DNA from 2 places in the Exiguobacterium sp. KKBO11 genome. Region 2 is predicted to be linked to the other one. Evidence: riboswitches for the same ligand, from Rfam matches in the RefSeq annotation. Region 2 holds a riboswitch; the other holds the start of a gene.
What was found. A riboswitch is a leader RNA that binds a small molecule or an ion and turns the genes downstream of it on or off. The one in region 2 is predicted to bind S-adenosylmethionine.
Positions count from the first base shown of each region.

Region 1: linked by a shared signal. The riboswitch ahead of AYO36_RS12860 (Na+/H+ antiporter NhaC family protein) and the one ahead of AYO36_RS02515 (methionine ABC transporter ATP-binding protein) in region 2 are both predicted to bind S-adenosylmethionine.

Region 1 is NZ_LUCU01000044.1:8,815-17,941, reverse strand. Features, by position in the region: gene AYO36_RS12865 (hypothetical protein) at 31-234, shown strand; gene AYO36_RS12860 (Na+/H+ antiporter NhaC family protein) at 278-1,588, opposite strand; SAM riboswitch class I at 1,670-1,774, opposite strand; gene AYO36_RS12855 (metal ABC transporter solute-binding protein, Zn/Mn family) at 1,844-2,857, opposite strand; gene AYO36_RS12850 (alpha/beta hydrolase) at 3,027-4,016, shown strand; gene AYO36_RS12845 (histidine phosphatase family protein) at 4,034-4,624, shown strand; gene AYO36_RS12840 (YwpF family protein) at 4,621-5,112, opposite strand; gene AYO36_RS12835 (hypothetical protein) at 5,255-5,581, shown strand; gene AYO36_RS12830 (nicotinate phosphoribosyltransferase) at 5,632-7,083, opposite strand; gene AYO36_RS12825 (cysteine hydrolase family protein) at 7,101-7,634, opposite strand; gene AYO36_RS12820 (4a-hydroxytetrahydrobiopterin dehydratase) at 7,798-8,073, shown strand; gene AYO36_RS12815 (hypothetical protein) at 8,063-8,563, shown strand; gene AYO36_RS12810 (hypothetical protein) at 8,583-8,846, shown strand.
Region 2 is NZ_LUCU01000011.1:452,951-462,077, forward strand. Features, by position in the region: gene AYO36_RS02495 (class I SAM-dependent methyltransferase) at 1-430, shown strand, start outside; gene AYO36_RS02500 (S-ribosylhomocysteine lyase) at 434-898, shown strand; gene AYO36_RS02505 (PLP-dependent cysteine synthase family protein) at 895-1,818, shown strand; gene AYO36_RS02510 (bifunctional cystathionine gamma-lyase/homocysteine desulfhydrase) at 1,811-2,977, shown strand; SAM riboswitch class I at 3,035-3,139, shown strand; gene AYO36_RS02515 (methionine ABC transporter ATP-binding protein) at 3,218-4,240, shown strand; gene AYO36_RS02520 (methionine ABC transporter permease) at 4,237-4,902, shown strand; gene AYO36_RS02525 (MetQ/NlpA family ABC transporter substrate-binding protein) at 4,935-5,768, shown strand; gene AYO36_RS02530 (MDR family MFS transporter) at 5,848-7,098, shown strand; gene sufC (Fe-S cluster assembly ATPase SufC) at 7,232-8,017, shown strand; gene sufD (Fe-S cluster assembly protein SufD) at 8,036-9,127, shown strand, end outside.

The DNA of each region.
Region 1 (9,127 bases), on a different contig from region 2:
TAATCGTGTGTTAAAAGAGGGGGAGAAAAGATGGCTCAAAAGAATAAACAGCTATCCAAATGTACTTGGCTTAGCATTGGCGCCTTGTTAGTAACGCAGGCAGTGGGTCTGTTTCTTAGTGCGCGAAAGTCAGGACGTAATCCATGGGTGTGGGGAGGCGCTGGACTCGTTCAGTTCCCGCTTCCGGCAATCGCTTACTTAATCTTAGAACGACAAGCGAAGCAGAATAAATAATAAAACAGGTCCAATCGTCGACGCGATTGGACCTGTTTTATGGTTACGAAGAAATTTTTTCTTGCTTCGTCGCTGTCTTCTTCATGCGTGGTAAGCCGAAGAAGATGGCAATTGATCCACAGACGAAGAGGAGGAACGGATAGAACAGATACGGAATCAGTTCCGGTGAAGCCGTTTTCGTCAATTCTGCTGCGATCAAAAGTTGTGCCCCGTACGGAATGATGCCTTGAATACCACAAGAGAAGATATCAAGGATACTCGCCGATTTTTTTCGATCGACTTCATACGTATCGGCGATTTCAGCTGCCAGTGGTCCAGCGACGAGAATCGAAATCGTATTGTTTGCTGTCGCGAGATTCGTTGCACTGACGAGTGCCGCCATACTGAATTCGGCACCACGACGCTGTGAAATCTTGCGTGTCAGCGTCTCTTTTAAGAAGGCGATTCCACCGTTGAACGTAATCAAGCTGACGAGACCACCCATGAGGAGCGTCAAGATGGAGATCTCCGCCATGCCCAACATGCCTTCAGACATCGAGAGGACGAATCCACTCAAGCCGAAGCTACCATCAATCATACCGATGATGCCGGTGAGTAGCGTACCACCAATTAAGACAAGGATGACATTGACGCCGAAGATCGCAAGAACGATGACAGCGAGATATGGAATCAACTTGTAGAATTCAAAGGCTTTTGCTTCGACGACGTCACCAGAACCGGAAACGAATGCGAGCAGGATGACCGTCAAAATAGCAGCCGGTAGGACGATCATGAAGTTCGTCCGGAATTTATCGCGCATGTTCGTTTTTTGGGTTCGGACGGCAGCAATCGTCGTATCCGAGATGAACGACAAGTTATCGCCAAACATCGATCCACCAACGACAGCAGCCGCTGCGATCGCAACGTTGATGCCTGTCGCTTCATGAATACCGAAGGCGATCGGTGCGAGTGCAGCAATCGTTCCGGTAGATGTCCCCATCGCCATCGAGATGAAGGCAGCGATGATGAACAGACCACTCATGAGGAGCGATGGAGGTAGAAACGTCAAAGCGGCATTAACGGTCGCATCGATGGCACCGATTGCTTCTGCTGTTCCAGAAAACGTACCGGCTAGTAAGAAGATGAAGACCATGATCATGATATCGGGATTTCCGGCACCCGTTGCAATTCGTTCAACCGTTTGATTGATCGATCCTTTCGTCGTGATTGCAGCAAAAATCAAAGCGATCAGTGCGGCGATAAGGATCGGAAATTTGTAAAAGTCGTCATAGAAGATCCCGGCTCCGATGAAGAGGACCAGGAATACGACGAGAGGAAGCAGTGCCCATTTGTTAGGCGTGATCGTTTCATTCATTGTTGACACCTCGTTTCTCAAAGATACAAAAAAAGACCCCTTCGCAAGAAAGAAGGAGGTCTTTATGAAATAAAGACGCTCTTCTTATCTCTCAAGCTTTCGCTTGCTGGATTTGGCACAGTACGAATCAAATCGTCCGCTGCCGAAACATCATTGGGCCAGTCCCTCCGTTTCTCGCGATAAAAAGAAGTCATTCAATTGTTGTAAAACACGTTTCTTACCGTACCGCATTGAGTAACGCGTGTCAACTGTACTTTACTGAAGTGCCTTTTTCAATGTTTGGACGTTTTCTTCCATCAACTTGAAATAAGAACTGTTTTGTTGCGCTTTCGTGACCGACTCTAGATTATGAATCGTCACGGATTCAGCTCCGATTTCTTTTTGGATGACACGTGCGACCTTTGGTGAGACCGTCTCTTCGAACGCGACGTATTTCAAATCATGCATCCGTGCTTCTTTCACTAAAGCGGCCAGTTGCTTTTGTGACGGTTCATCGGAAGGAGAAATTCCCGCGATCGGTAGTTGTGTGAAACCATATCGTTCTGCGAGGTAACCATAAGCGGCATGCGTAACGAGAAGTTCTTTTTTCGATCCATCAGCGACGGCTTGTTTAAATTGTTCGTCCAATTCATCAGCTTGCTGATCGAACGCTTTTAAGTTTTTCTCGAATGTTGCTTTGTCTTTTGGTACTTCTTTTGATAAAGCAGTTGTAATCGAGCGTGCCATTGCTTTTGCGTTGACAGGATCGAGCCAGACGTGTGGATCGTATTTTCCATGGTCATGACCCTCTTCTTCATGCGCATGTTCATCCGTTGCATGATCATCGTGCCCTTCTTCTTCGTGGGCATGTTCGTCTTCTGTATGCCCTTCTTCTTCATGTGCATGAAGTGTAGCATCCGATTCTAGCAAGTTGATGTCCTTACTCGTCTCGACGAAGCGGACATCCGTGCCTTTTAGACTCTCCTGGATTTTTTTCGAATACGGCTCGAGCGTCGTACCGGTTAAGAGGAACAAGTCGCCCTTGGCAATCTCAGTGAGTTGTTTTGACGTTGGCTCGTAAGAGTGGGGGTCTGCTCCAGGTGGGACGATCATCTTGACGTCGACTTGATCCCCACCGATTTCACGGGCAATAGCAGCCGTCGCGAACGTTGATGCATAGACTTCTGTCTGGGTTTTATCTGAAGTCGATGAATCGGTATTTGAACCGCAAGCAGCGAGGACACTTGCACTCGCGAAGGCGACCGTTAAAGCAGGAATGATTTTTTTCATTATATGATACCTCCATTATTAAAACGTAACTATTACGATTTGGACTTTCTCACTATAGCGGAACGCCGATGAGGCGTCAAGTACGAATACCGAGACGTTCGACTTCTTTTAAAACGGGGTAGAAGGATAATAAAGTGAAGAAACTGGCACGTCTTTTGGAGGTGATCAAGTGAAACGTGAAACTGCATGGCTAATGGGGGGAGCTGCGTTATTGACGACGGCAGCAGCGGGAGCGAGTATCTGGAACAATTATGGTGCATTGCTTCGATGGACCGAACCCGCCTTGCCACTCACAGAAAAACAACTTGCACCGCGGACGCTCACCTACAAACAGGTGGGAAACCGCATCTTACAGCTCGATCTCTATTATCCACCGGGAGAAGGACCGTTTCCAGTTGCCATCTATGCACACGGTGGTGCATTCGTTCGTGGAGAACGCGATGACATGTTCTGCTTTAGTCCAATCGTCGACCGTCTGCTTGAACTCGGAGTTGCCGTCTGTAGTATTGAGTATCGTTTGTTCGAAGAGGGCAGTTATTTTCCGGATAACCTCGAAGATGTACGGGATGCGTTATGTTTTTTGAATAAGGAAGCAGAGGGTCTTCGCATTCTAAGAGGACGGATGATGGTATGGGGAGACTCAGCCGGAGCCGCACTCATGCTGACGACGGCACTTGCCCCATCTGCTTTCGTTGGTGAGCGTGATGAGCGCCACATGCCATTGATCAGTGGTGTGATCGCTTTATATCCACCGACGAACTTTTTGTTGTTTAATTTCATTCAGACTTGGATTGCCCACATTAAGTTCTACAAGGGGGGACGAGAAGAATGGCGCAAGCTGATGACGCACGTCTCACCTGTCACACATTTATCGTCGGATGCCCCGCCCATCATGCTCTTGCATGGGAAAAAAGATCCGATTGTTCCGTTTTCTCAAGCCTTGCATTTCGTTGAGAAGGGAGCGGATGTCGGAGCCGATGTTCGTTTGTTTTCCTTCCCAAATGGCACCCACTCACTTGCCAGTTTCGCTCAGACGGAAAATCCGTTAAAGATTGAGCGATTGCTTGAACGAATTGAACGTTTCACCTGTCAGGTGCTACTGTTGGCACCGCGACAACTTCCGAATGGAAAACATGATACAATCAGTCATATTTCTTAAATGAGGGAGACAGAGACATGACTGAAATTTGTTTAGTGCGGCATGGTCAGACGGATTGGAACTTAAACGAACGGATTCAAGGAAGAGAAGATATTCCGTTAAATGCAACAGGAAGAAGACAAGCGGAACTCAGCGCCGCTTATCTATCGAATGAAGAGTGGGATGTCTTGTTAGCAAGTCCCTTGTCGCGTGCCGTTGAGACAGCGGAAATCATCGGTCGTGCTGTTGGTTTAACGATCACAGCGACAGACGAGCGACTTGTCGAACGCGAATTCGGAGCCGCTTCCGGTGAACCGGTCGCAGCGATTTACGAAGCCGTTCAAGCGAACGATACGACACTTGTACCAGGTCTTGAAACGGAACAAGCCATCCAGGACCGCGTGTTCGAGGCGCTACAGGAAGTGACACGCATGTATGAGGGGAAACGAATTCTAATCGTCTGTCACTCGCATACGATCAAGGCAGCCTTATCATCGATTGATGAGACGTTCAGTTACCGGACACCTTTGAAAAACGCGTGTGCGAATTATATCCAGCATACGGATCACTATACGATTGACCGAATCAACGTAGCGGATCACATCACGGATGAGGTCGAAAAACCTTAAGAAACGGGTGCGTTCGGATGCTCTGTCAAATATTGCTTGAATGTTTCTTTAGCGATGCTTGTGATATGGGCGCCACGTTTCGAACGACGATCCTTATACTCTTGAACGAGTTCTTCGCCAGCGAATCCATCTTCGACGACTTCGCGTAAAATCGATTCAGATAAATCATTTTTCATCATGACCATCTTACCCGTGAAGACATACGAGACGTTTTCGCTTAAGACAGTCCGTTCGAGAGGCGTGACGATCATCGCGGCAGGGTCATTATCAGGTCGTGAGATCGTGATTTCAATCAAAGCACGTAAATGTTTTGTGAACAATTCATCGACGATCGGCTGATCCGTTGGAGGAACGACGATTTCTGCAACCCACTGTGCCGTCTGTTCGGTACTGACCGTCAATCCGTCCTGAATGGCGACGGGAATCGTCGTATCACGTCCTGACTCATCCATTAAAATGCGTAATGTGCATAACTTAAAGGTTTTCATGAAAAAATGCCCTCCCTTGATCGCTTACGATTTTCCTACAGTATACCGTGAGGAATGTAAGACGGGAAACTTTTCCTGACGAAATTCGTATGAACTATGTTTAAATAAGACTAGATACTACTAAACAGGAGGATCGTTCATTATGCCGCAAGTACTCATTGGAATATTAGGAATCCTGGGTATCGTTCTACTTGCCCACCATATCATCATGTATTGGCATGCTGAACCGACAGACCGCCCGACGCTTGCATATCGCATTGCGCTCCTGATTGCCTGTTTGCTACTCATTAGTGGAAGTGATCATTTAATCAGTATTTTCTACGCGGATTCCTTAGCTGAATTCGGTCAACGCATCACGTATATCGTCTTCATCGGAGGTGCACTTGGCTTCGCATGGTACTTTCGTAAGAAGATGGAACAAGCGCCAACAGAAATGACACCTGTCGGAAACGAAGCAGGATTAACATGAGAAAAAGCGCCGTTCATCCCGATGGAGGAAGAACGGCGCTTTTTGGCGTCTTATTTTAACCCACTTGCCAGTCGAGTATCCCGAATCATGTCGAGTTTGAGCTTCCAGAGACGATCGCTGAATGTGACAGCATAAATCTCTGGCAACCGCAGCCGTTTGTACTCTTCCCACAGACGACCGATCTGTGTTTCGTGGAAGTGGCGACTTTCTTCAATCGTTGGGACCGTATAGACCAGTTCTCCATCTTTGAAGATTGGTTCAAGTAACCGCTCGACCTTGAACTGTTCGATGCGATTTCGGAACGATGGGTCCCGGACGTCGATGAGATCGACAGCTTCAAGTGTCGACGGATCTTCGTCCATCAACGTCACGTAATCGCCTTTGAACTTATCCGTCACCGGATCAATGATGCGATAGACTTCTTTGATGTGAGGTGTCGTCGTCTTGGCTTTTGACGAGGATACTTTGATGACGGGTGCGAGCTCGCCATCTACTTCACGCGCGACCAGTTTATAAACCATCCCAAGAGCCGGTTGTTCGTAAGCTGTAATACCACGTGTTCCGACGAGGAATGTATTGGCTTGGGCACCTTGGATGCGTAAGTCCTGAATGACGTACTCATCGAGGTCCCCTGACAAGACGATGTCGACTTCCGGGAAGCCAGCTTCGTCAAGCATGTTACGGGCACGTTTTGACAAGTAAGATAAGTCGCCAGAATCGATCCGGATGCCACGCAGTTTATGCCCTTTGGCTTGGAGCTCCTTCGCAACCGTGATCGCATTCGGAAGACCACTCTTGAGCGTATCGTACGTATCGACGAGTAATGTCGCCTGATCCGGATAATGAGAAGCGAATGTCCGGAATGCCGTCAATTCGTCATCGTGGAATTGAATGTCAGCATGTTCCATCGTTCCACCACACGGAATGCCGAAGTCGCGTCCTGCTGAAGCAAGGCTTGTGACGTCAAAACCAGCCAGGTACGAAGCACGCGTTCCGAAGTAAGCGGCATCGATGCCTTGCGCGCGACGGGCACCAGCTTCGAGGAACTTCGCACGGGGAGCCGATTGACGAATACGTGCGTACTTCGTCGCGATGAGCGATTCGTGGTTCGCGATGTTCAGAATCGCGGTCTGTAAGAGCTTCGCTTCAAAGATGCGTGCCTCGATCCGAATCAATGGTTCGTTCGGGAAGACGATTTCGCCTTCTTTGACACTTGAGATCGAGCCATTGAACTTGAACTGACGCAGTTCATCCTTGAACTCATCCGGGAAGCCAATCATCTCTTGCAAGTACGTGATATCTTCTTCCGTGAAACGGAGTGTTTGAATATACTCGATGATATTTTCGAGACCTGCAAAGACGACATAGCCTCCTGCGAACGGATTCGAACGGTAGTAAACATCAAAGACGGCACGTTCATTATGACGTCCTTCTTTCCAATAGATATACATCCACCGTGGTAAGTACAGATCGGTATGGAGTGCAAGATTACGTTGTAACATGACGGACAGATCCCTTCTTATTCGCCGACGACTTCTGCGCCGATCGATTGTTTAAAATGTGTAAGCGCCCACTCGTGACCAGTCGCGTTAAAGCTTGCGACCGCATCGGCATGGACGACGATACGATACCCGAGATTGTAGGCATCGACAGCTGTATGAAGGACACAAATATCCGTACAGACACCGACGAGGTGGACTTCGCGGATACCGCGTTCACGCAAGCGTAAATCGAGGTCCGTCCCGGCGAACGCACTATAACGCGTCTTGTCGATGACGTGATCGGCGACCCGTGCCATGGCTGCGACTTTCCCGAACAGATCACGTCCATGTGTTCCGCGGATATTATGTGGTGGGAAGAGGACGGTTTCCGGGTGGAATGTATCGCCTTCTTCGTGAATATCGTTGGCGATGACGACGTAGTCTTCCGTTGAAAACTCCTCCATCAACGTAGCAATTCGATCTTCAATCGCTTGTCCTGGTTTTCCACAAGTCAGCTTTCCTTCGTCAGCAACGAAATCGATCGTGTAATCAATGACAATCAGAGCGCGCATATGCGTAAGCCCCTTTCCGATTTTGAATTAGTGTTCTCTTTCACATTGTACTCTATCTCACACAGAAGGCAAAAGGAAGAAATCGGATACAAACAGGTATAGAGAAGTAAAAGAATGGGGTATAAGGTATAGGACGAAAATGATAGTAGAGGAGGAGAAAGGGATGGCTAGGTTGAATGAGTATGAAGTGGAAGAGCGTCTTGAGCGGTTGCAGGATTGGAGTGTCGTGGATGATGAAATCGTCCGGACTTATACACTTGCATCGTTTCCTGCGGCACTGGATTTCGTACAGGAAGTCGGAAGTATCGCTGAAAACTTGAATCATCATCCACGGATCGTGATCGACTATAAAAACGTCACACTTGCAGCGACGACTCATGATGAAAACGGATTGACGGAAAAAGACTTTCAACTTGCGGAGGCCTGTGATGCCATCTAAACTTTCGATTACATTCGGTAGCGGTTCGTTCGTTGAACAAATTCGTTCCCGTGATGCTCATATTCGTGTCGCTAGCGGAAGCGGCGATGCTATCCTCTGGATGGAAACAGACTCGAAATCGCCTTTTCAAAGTGGCAATACCTATACGTTGCTTGAATCACGTGGCAATTTTTCGGACGAAGGCAGTCTCTTCTACTGGTCGATTCCGGCAGATCAAAATAGCGGGGATCTATTCGTACATCAAGTGATGTCGAATCCGAAAGTCATCGGAGCAGAATATGGTGGCTTCCAGGCATTTCGGATTGGACGTGTCGAGAAGGGAACGGATCTTGCCTTATTGATTCAGTTCCAAGAGACAGGGGACGGAGCTCGTTATGCAAAATCAGTTGAACGTCTTACGGTAGACCAGTATGCTGAAGAGGCAGGGAAGTCGTTCGCGCCTTCTCCCGTCATGAAACGGTATCAAATCGTACCACCAACAAATGAGTGAGATGCAGGGGGACTAACAGATGAAGAAGAACTATTTTGTCGTAGCAACACTCGGTGGCGCACTTGTCGGCGCTACTTTATCACTACTGCATAAAGATACGCGCCAAGCGCAGTTTGCAGCAGTGAAACGGACATTCAGCGGCGCAGGAACACAATTGTCTGCCGTCAAACAAGATCCAAAAGGGCGCTTTGAGGAATTAAAAGCACTCTATACGGACAATCAGGAGACGATCCATAACCTGATTGACGACGTGAAGGACTTAGCAGAAGTACTTCGCAAATAAGCAAAAAAAGACTCACGCGTGTAGCGGAGTCCTTTGAGACTGAAGACAAAGTGTAATTTTTCTCTAACGAGAAGGATTACGCTTTTTTGTTCGTCTCGCATCGTTTTCCTGGGACAAGCATCGCGCCGCTTCAGGGTCGCTCTTGCTTGTTTTTCCCTAGGAAGCGATGTCGAGAGAACAAAATACTTCTCTAATCCTTCTTCCAAGTATCAAAAGAATGACGCGTCATACGCCACTCCTACATGAAAAAGCGCGATTTTGCGCTGTCAGAGACAAACAAG
Region 2 (9,127 bases):
ACTCGCCGTTGAACCAAGTCCGGAGATGCGGGCAATCCTGACGGAAAAGATTCCGTCGCTTGATGTACAGGATGGTCACTTCCTCTCGTTCGAGGCGAAGGAAGCACGCAGTTTTGTTTCTACGTATGCGTTTCATCATCTAACAGATGAGGAAAAGGGAGAAGCAATCGATCTGATGGCATCACATTTACCGGCAGACGGAAAAATCGTCTACGCGGATACGATGTTCGTCTCAGAAGAGGCACGCCTGCAAACGATTCGTGAAGCACGTGCTCAAGGGTTCGACGCGTTAGCGGAAGATCTCGAACGCGAGTTCTACCCGTTGATTCCAGTCATGGAAGAATTGTTTACATCACGGGGATTCACTGTTAAATTTATACAATACAATCACTTCGTCTGGCTCGTAGAAGCCGAGAAAATGGGGGAATAAATCATGGCACTTCAAAAAATGAACGTCGAAAGCTTTAACCTGGATCACACGAAAGTCAAAGCACCTTATATCCGCGTCGCGGGTTATAAAGAAGGTAAAGTCGACCAAGTCGTCAAATACGATATCCGTTTCACACAACCAAACGTTGAGCAAATGCCGATGCGTGCGATGCACACACTCGAGCACTTACTTGCTGAAAACATCCGTAACTACTCGGATGATGTCATCGATGTCTCACCGATGGGATGCCAAACAGGTTTCTACATGGCGATGATGAACTTCGACTCGGTCGAAAAAATGAGCGAACTCGTTGAGAAGACGTTGAAAGACGTCCTCGCAGCAGAAGAGATTCCAGCGCAAAACGAAGTCCAATGTGGATTTGCGAGCGCACATGACCTCAAAGGAGCGAAGCACTATGCCGAGAAAATGCTTGCCGGTCGTGATGAATGGGACATCGTCTTCGGATGATCGCGAACAACGTCCGCGACCTCGTCGGAAACACACCACTCTACGAGATCACTTCATTCGATTTGCCTGCTGGTACGCGCATTTTGGCGAAGCTCGAATGGATGAACCCTGGGGGCAGCGTCAAAGACCGCCTTGGCATTCAACTCGTTGATGCAGCAATCGAAAACGGACATGTGACACCAGGCGGTACGATCATCGAGCCGACAGCCGGGAATACCGGCATCGGCTTGGCGCTCGCCGCTAAAAAATATGATCTTCAAGTCATCTGTGTCGTTCCGGAAAAATTCAGTCAAGAAAAACAGACGTTGATGCGGGCACTCGGCGCAACCGTCGTCAACACGCCGACTGAACTCGATATGCAAGGGGCTATCGACCGGGCTAAAGAACTCGGTCAGGAAATTCCGAACAGTTACGTTCCGTTACAATTCGAAAACGAAGAGAATCCAGTCACGTATCAGCGGACACTCGGTCCTGAGCTGATTGCGGACTTGTCGCACATCGACTGGTTCGTTGCCGGTTGTGGTTCAGGTGGTACGTTCGCCGGAACAGCGGACTTCTTAAAACAACGTCTCGGTACAAAAGCAGCGATCGTCGAACCGGAAGGCTCCGTCTTAAATGGTGGTCCAGCCGGTCCGCATAAGACAGAAGGCATTGGAACAGCAAAATGGCCAAGTCTCGTTCCGCGTGAACTCGTCGACGAGATTCATACGATTTCTGACCGCGATGCATTTGACGCGGTTCATACACTCGCTGCTCGCGAAGGATTACTCGTCGGTAGTTCAGCAGGTGCAGCGCTCGTTGCTGCGCTCGATATCGCAAAGCGTCACCCCGGCAGTACGATCGTCACCGTCTTCGCAGACAGTGCCGAACGCTACTTAAGCCAACAAATCTTTGAAAAGGTGGACGAAACTCATGCGTAAGAAGACAGCATTGATTCATGGAGGAACAGGTGTCGACCGGGCAACAGGAGCCGTCACACCTCCGATCTATCAAACAAGCACATACAAGCAGGATAAAATCGGTCAACTCAAGGACGGATACGAATACTCACGGACAGCGAACCCGACACGGACGAGCATCGAACGATTGATTGCGGATCTCGAAGGTGGCGCACGTGGTTTTGCCTTCGGTTCTGGGATGGCAGCAATCCATGCCGTCTTCCACTTGCTTGAGTCTGGCGACCACATCGTCATGACAGATGACGTCTACGGTGGTACGTTCCGCTTGATGCAACGCGTCTTACCGAAGTTCAATATCCAAGTGACATTCGTCGATACGACGGACCTTGCGGCAACGGAAGCAGCGATCCAAGACAACACGAAGATCGTCTACGTCGAAACACCGACGAACCCGTTGTTGAAAGTAACGGACATTGAAGCAATCGCAACGATCGCCAAACGTCACGATCTTAAACTTGTCGTCGACAACACGTTCGCGACACCTTATCATCAACAACCACTCGCACTTGGTGCAGACATCGTCTTGCACAGTGCGACGAAATACATCGGCGGACATTCGGACGTCGTCGCTGGACTTGTCGTCGTCAAAGATGATGCGCTCGGCGAAGAGCTGCACTTCATCCAAAACTCGACAGGCGGCGTGCTTGGACCGCAAGACAGCTTCTTGCTCGTCCGTGGTCTTCGTACACTCGGTATCCGAATGGATGCGATCGAAGAGACAGCACATGATCTCGTTGCGTTCCTACAAGCGCAAGACATCGTCTCGAACATTTTCTACCCAGGACTTGCATCGCATCCTGGTCACGACATCCAAGCGAAACAAGCGACTGGATTTGGTGGGATGATCAGCTTTGATGTCGGTTCAGCAGCGAACGCAGAAAAACTCGTCGAGGCGACACACTTCTTCACACTTGCTGAAAGTCTTGGTGCCGTCGAGAGTCTGATTTCGGTGCCGGCACGGATGACGCACGCGTCGATCCCAGCAGAGCGTCGGGCAGAACTCGGCATCACAGACGGTCTCGTCCGGATTTCAGTTGGACTTGAAGACGCGGAAGATTTGAAAGAAGACTTAACACGTGCTTTCACGTTCCTCGAAAAAGTTTCTGAAAAAACTGTTTGACAACAAAAATAACCCCTGCTAATATTCAGAATATATTCTACAAACTTAATACCGAAACTCTTATCGAGAGTGGTGGAGGGACTGGCCCGATGAAACCCGGCAACCGCGGATCTAATCCGAAGTGGTGCTAATTCCAGCAGACAAAAGTCTGGGAGATGAGAGCAAATGGTTTTGTGTACTGAAAAGTGCGCGCGTTTGCTCTAAAACGCGCGCACTTTTTTTATTTTAGGAGGGACAGTTGTGATTCGTTTACAAGACGTAGGAAAGATTTATCGCTCAAAGCGCGGAGCGGTCGAAGCCGTCGCGAATGTCGATCTGACAATCGAGCGCGGTGAAATTTTTGGAATAATCGGTTATTCCGGAGCAGGGAAATCGACTCTGATCCGATTACTGAATATGCTCGAAGCACCAACGAGTGGTTCGATCCAAATCGATGGTGTTGAAATGACATCACTGAAACCAAAAGAATTACGAGGCGTCCGCAAGAATGTCTCGATGGTCTTCCAACACTTCAACTTACTATGGTCACGGACGGTTGAAGAGAACATCATGTTCCCACTCGAGCTAGGTGGCTTCCCGAAAGCACATCGCAAGGAACGGGTAGCGGAACTGATCCAACTCGTTGGTTTGGACGGACGCGAAAAAGCTTATCCGTCACAATTATCCGGTGGTCAAAAACAACGTGTCGGTATCGCTCGGGCACTGGCATCGAACCCGGACGTTCTCTTATGTGACGAGGCAACAAGTGCACTCGATCCGAAGACGACGGACTCAATCCTTGAGTTACTCGTCGACATCAATGAAAAACTGAAACTAACGATCGTCTTGATCACACACGAGATGCACGTCATTCAAAAAATCTGTCACCGGGTCGCCGTCATGGAAGCCGGTAAAATCGTCGAGCAAGGACCGGTCGCAGAAGTCTTCCGTCATCCGAAGCAAGCGATGACGAAGGAATTCGTCAAACAATTGACGTCACCGTCAGAGAACGAGTTAACGTTCGCGAAACTACGCGAACGGTACCCAACCGGAAAAATCGTTCAGTTGACGTTCGTCGGATCGACAGCGGAAAGCCCGATCCTCGCGGAAGTCATGAAGGATTCACCGGTCCTGTTCAATATCATCGGCGGAAACGTCGGTCAATCGCAGGAAGGGGCACTCGGTACACTGTTCATTCAGTTGATCGGGGAAACAGAAGCAACACAAGCGGTCATCACGAAGCTTCAAGCCAGTGATGTTGAAGTGGAGGTGGATCACCGATGATTTCATTCTTTGACAACCTAGATTGGGACATGGTGTGGGAAGCGACAGGCAGTACCGTCTATATGACGGCAATCGCTGGGGTTTCGACATTCGTTCTCGGTTTGATCATTGGTTTACTATTGTATGCGACAAACGAAGAGTTATTGTTCAAGAATCGGGCGTTCTATTCAGTGTTGAGCTTGATCGTCAACGTCTTCCGTTCGATTCCGTTCATCATCTTACTGATCTTATTGATTCCATTTACGACAGCGATCGTCGGTTCGTTCCTCGGACCAACGGCAGCATTACCGGCACTGATTTTCGGTGCTGCACCATTTTACGGTCGGATGGTTGAACTCGCGTTACGTGAAGTCGATAAAGGTGTCATCGAGGCAGCTGAATCGATGGGGGCGACGAAGTTCCAAATCATCTATAAAGTCTTAATCCCGGAAGCGTTGCCTGCCATCGTTTCTGGTATCACGGTCACACTCGTCTCACTTGTCGGTTATACGGCAATGGCCGGAGTAGTCGGCGGAGGTGGACTTGGGGACATGGCCTTCATCGAAGGATTCCAGCGTTCTCAAAACGATGTCATCGTCATTGCGACACTCTTAATCTTAGCGATCGTCTTCGTCATCCAAATCATTGGTGATTTGCTGATCCGTGCGATCGATAAACGTTAATTCAAATTTTATTCATATTGGAGGAATCATTCATGAAAGTTTGGAAAAAATTCGTAGGTACTGCTGCTGTATCCGTCTTAGCAATCAGCCTTGCTGCATGTGGCGAAAAATCATCAGGATCAGGTAGCGACGACAAAACACTCGTCGTTGGTGCATCAAACGTACCGCACGCTGAGATTCTTGAGCACGTTAAAAAAGAATACGAAGCAAAAGGTTACAAGCTTGAAATCAAGAAGTTCCAAGATTACGTACTTCCGAACAAAGCACTCGCTTCAAAAGAAATCGATGCGAACTACTTCCAGCACGTACCGTATCTTGAGCAACAAGAGAAAGAAAACAAATCATATAAGTTCGCGAACGCAGGTGGCGTCCACGTTGAACCACTCGGTATTTATTCGAAGAAATACAAATCACTCGATAAGTTACCAAACGGTGCAACGATCCTGACGAGCTCAAACGTCGCGGAACGCGGTCGTGTCTTGACGTTCCTTCAAAATGAAGGATTGATCAAGCTTAAAGACGGTAAAACAACAGATGCACAACTCGGTGATATCGCAGAGAACCCGAAGAAACTCAAGTTCAAGACGAACATCGAAGCATCACTTCTTCCGCAAGCTTATAAAAACAATGAAGGCGACGCTGTCCTCATCAACACGAACTATGCGATCGATAACGGTCTGAACCCACTGAAAGACGCGATCGCTTCAGAAGATGAGTCTTCACCATACGTCAACATCATCGTCACACGTGACGGCGATGAGAAAGACAAGCGTGTCACAGCACTTCTTGACGTTCTGCACGAGAAGAAAAACCAAGATTGGATCCTCGACAAGTACAAAGGTGCGGTCGTTCCAGTCAGCAAATAAGTTCACCGAAACCGGCATCCTTCCTATATAATGGAAGGATGCTTTTCATTTGTCTGAAACAGGGGTTAGGGGGAATCATATGCAACGCATACGTCAACTGCATCCGTTGACACTCGGGGTCTTGTTCGGGACGTTTTTCTCGCGTCTCGGAACGTTCATCACGATGCCGTTCTTCGCCATCTACATGACGACCGTCCTGAAGTTTGATCCGGTCGATGTCGGCTGGGTGCTCAGTATTTCGGCGATCGCCAGTCTCGTCATGAGCTTCATCGGTGGTACTTTGTCAGACCGTTATGGACGGCGGACGATGATGCTTGCCGGAACGATTGGGTTCGCGGTCGTCTTCATCGCGCTGGCACAAGTCGAGACATTCTGGGCATTCTTTACGCTCAGTGCCTTGAACGGGGTCTGTCGCTCGATTTTTGAACCGTCCGCCCGTGCCCTGATCAGTGATACGACGGACGAAGCGAACCGATTGTTCGTCTTCAATATCCGTTACGCGATGATCAACATCGCAGCAGCGATCGGACCGGGAATCGCCTTGCTGCTGAGTGCAGGGAACACGTCCGCGACGTTTTACATCACGGCGTTCGTCTATATCGTGTACGGGGTGATGATCGGTATCTTATTCAAACGCTATCCAATCACCGAGACGCATGGTGGGAAAAAGGTGTCATTCGGAGCAACGGTTCGTCTGTTGCGGACGGATATCGCCTTTACGCTGGCACTTGCCGGCATCATCTTCGGGGTCTTTGGCTACAGCCAGTTCAACTCGACCTTGCCACAGTTCTTGACGGAAACGTCACTCCTTGAAGGCGGGAAGACACTCTATGCGATCTTAATCACGATCAATGCAATCACCGTCTTGATCGTCCAGTATCCAATCATGAAGTTTGGTGTCAAGACGTCACCACTCGTCTCGATCACGACCGGGATTGCGACTGTTGCGATCGGATTGTTCATCATGGGAAATGCGAACGCGATCTGGTTGATGATCGTCGCGATGTTCATCTTCACGTGCGGGGAAGTCATGATGTTCACGATGACTGATATCTTAACCGATCGGTTCGCGAAGCCAGAATTACGGGGCAGTTACTTCGGGGCGATGGGCTTGACGTCGATCGGACAATCAATCGGTCCGATCGCCGGAGGACATTTGTTAAGTTTATATGGAGCGGACCGTCCGTTACCGATTTTCGGGATATTAGCGGGCTTGACATTATTCGGAATACCACTGCTCTTACTGTCACAACGGATTCATCGGGCTTCGACGATCGATGAACTGGAGGAACCGGTGAAACTTTCGAATGATTCTCAACAAAACGCATGATTTTGAGAAAAATCAGCGAGCGATGACGCTTGAATAATACGCGATGTTTCTTTAAGATTAGAATGATACTAAATTAGTAACGCTCGTGTTCTGAATCGTCAGTCACGAAATGAATAGATGGAGGGATTCTAACATGAAGGCTTCACACTTGAAGATTGAAGATCTACACGTCGCGATCGACGGCAAGGAAATCTTGAAAGGCGTCAACTTGGAAATCAAAGGCGGGGAAATCCACGCGGTCATGGGACCAAACGGGACAGGTAAATCAACACTCGCATCAGCATTGATGGGTCACCCATCGTACGAAGTGACATCTGGTTCAGTCACACTCGACGGCGAAGACGTCCTCGACATGGAAGTCGATGAGCGCGCACAAGCGGGTATGTTCCTCGCAATGCAGTACCCAAGCGAAATCAGTGGTGTCACGAACTCAGACTTCCTTCGTTCAGCGATCAACTCGCGTCGTGAAGAAGGCGATGAAATCTCACTCATGAAGTTCATCCGTGAGCTTGATTCACAAATGGGTCTTCTCGAGATGCCTTCAGAAATGGCACACCGCTACCTCAACGAAGGTTTCTCTGGTGGAGAAAAGAAACGTAACGAAATTCTTCAGATGATGATGCTTAAACCAGCGATCGCGATTCTTGATGAAATCGATTCAGGTCTTGATATCGATGCATTGAAAGTCGTCGCAAAAGGTGTCAACGAAATGCGTTCACCTGAATTCGGCTGCTTGATCATCACGCACTACCAACGTCTCTTGAACTATATCGAGCCAGACTTCATCCACATCATGATGGGCGGAAAAATCGTCATGTCTGGTGGTAAAGAACTCGCACACCGTCTCGAAGCAGAAGGTTATGACTGGGTTAAAAAAGAACTCGGCATCGAAGACGTCGAAATCGAAACAAAAGCGTAAGACGAGGGAGGAAGCATGATGACTGTAGAACTGAATCTTGCAGTAAATCGCGAGGCAGTGGCAGAACGTGCGACTCGCTTAGGGGAACCATCTTGGATGGTCGCAAAGCGTCAAGACGCGCTTGATCTTGCCCCAACGCTCGCATTGCCAAAAGTAGAAAAAATCAAGATCGAAGGCTGGAACTTCACAGAAGGTACGACGGAACTCGAAACCGTCACTGGTCTTTCTTCAGATATCGAAGCATTGATCGGCGAGAACCGTGATCACATGCTCGTCACGCGTAACGGACAACTCGTCCACGCGCAAAACAGTGAAGCGGCGAACGGCGTCATCTTCACGACGCTCGAAGACGCATTAAAACAACACCCAGAACTCGTCGAGAAGTACTTCATGACGGAAGGTGTTCAAGTTAACGAAGATCGTCTTGCGGCATTAAACGCAGCACTTCGTAACGGCGGTACGTTCCTTTATGTACCAAAAGGCGTTAAGCTTTCTGTACCGATGCAAGCGATCTACACGCTTGAGCAATCAGGCGCAGCGCTTTACCATCACGCGATCATCGTCGCAGATGCGGACAGCGAACTGACGTATATCGAAAACTTCGTCTCTTATGGTGATGAAGCGCATAACGTCAACGTCGTCACAGAAGTCTTCGTTGAAGACAACGCAAAAGTTCTCTTCGGTGGTGTCGACACGCTATCAAAAGGTGCCATCACGTATATGAACCGTCGTGGTGTCGTCAAAAAAGGCGCGAAGCTCGAATGGGCACTCGGTCACATGAATGACGGTCATACGGTTACAGAAACAAAAACACACCTCGTCGGAAACGATTCGTTCTCAGATACGAAAGCCGTTACGGTCGGTCGTGGAGAGCAAAAACAAAACTTCAACGTCCGGACGGACCACTTCGGTAAAGGATCAGAAGGTTTCATCTTGATCCACGGTGTCCAAAAAGACGCAGCAACATCGATCTTCAACGGAACGTCGATGATCCATCACGGCGCTTCGAAATCAAACGGCGTTCAAACGGAACGTGTCCTCATGTTGTCTGAAAAGGCACGTGGTGATGCGAACCCAATCCTCTTGATCGATGAGGATGACGTCATGGCA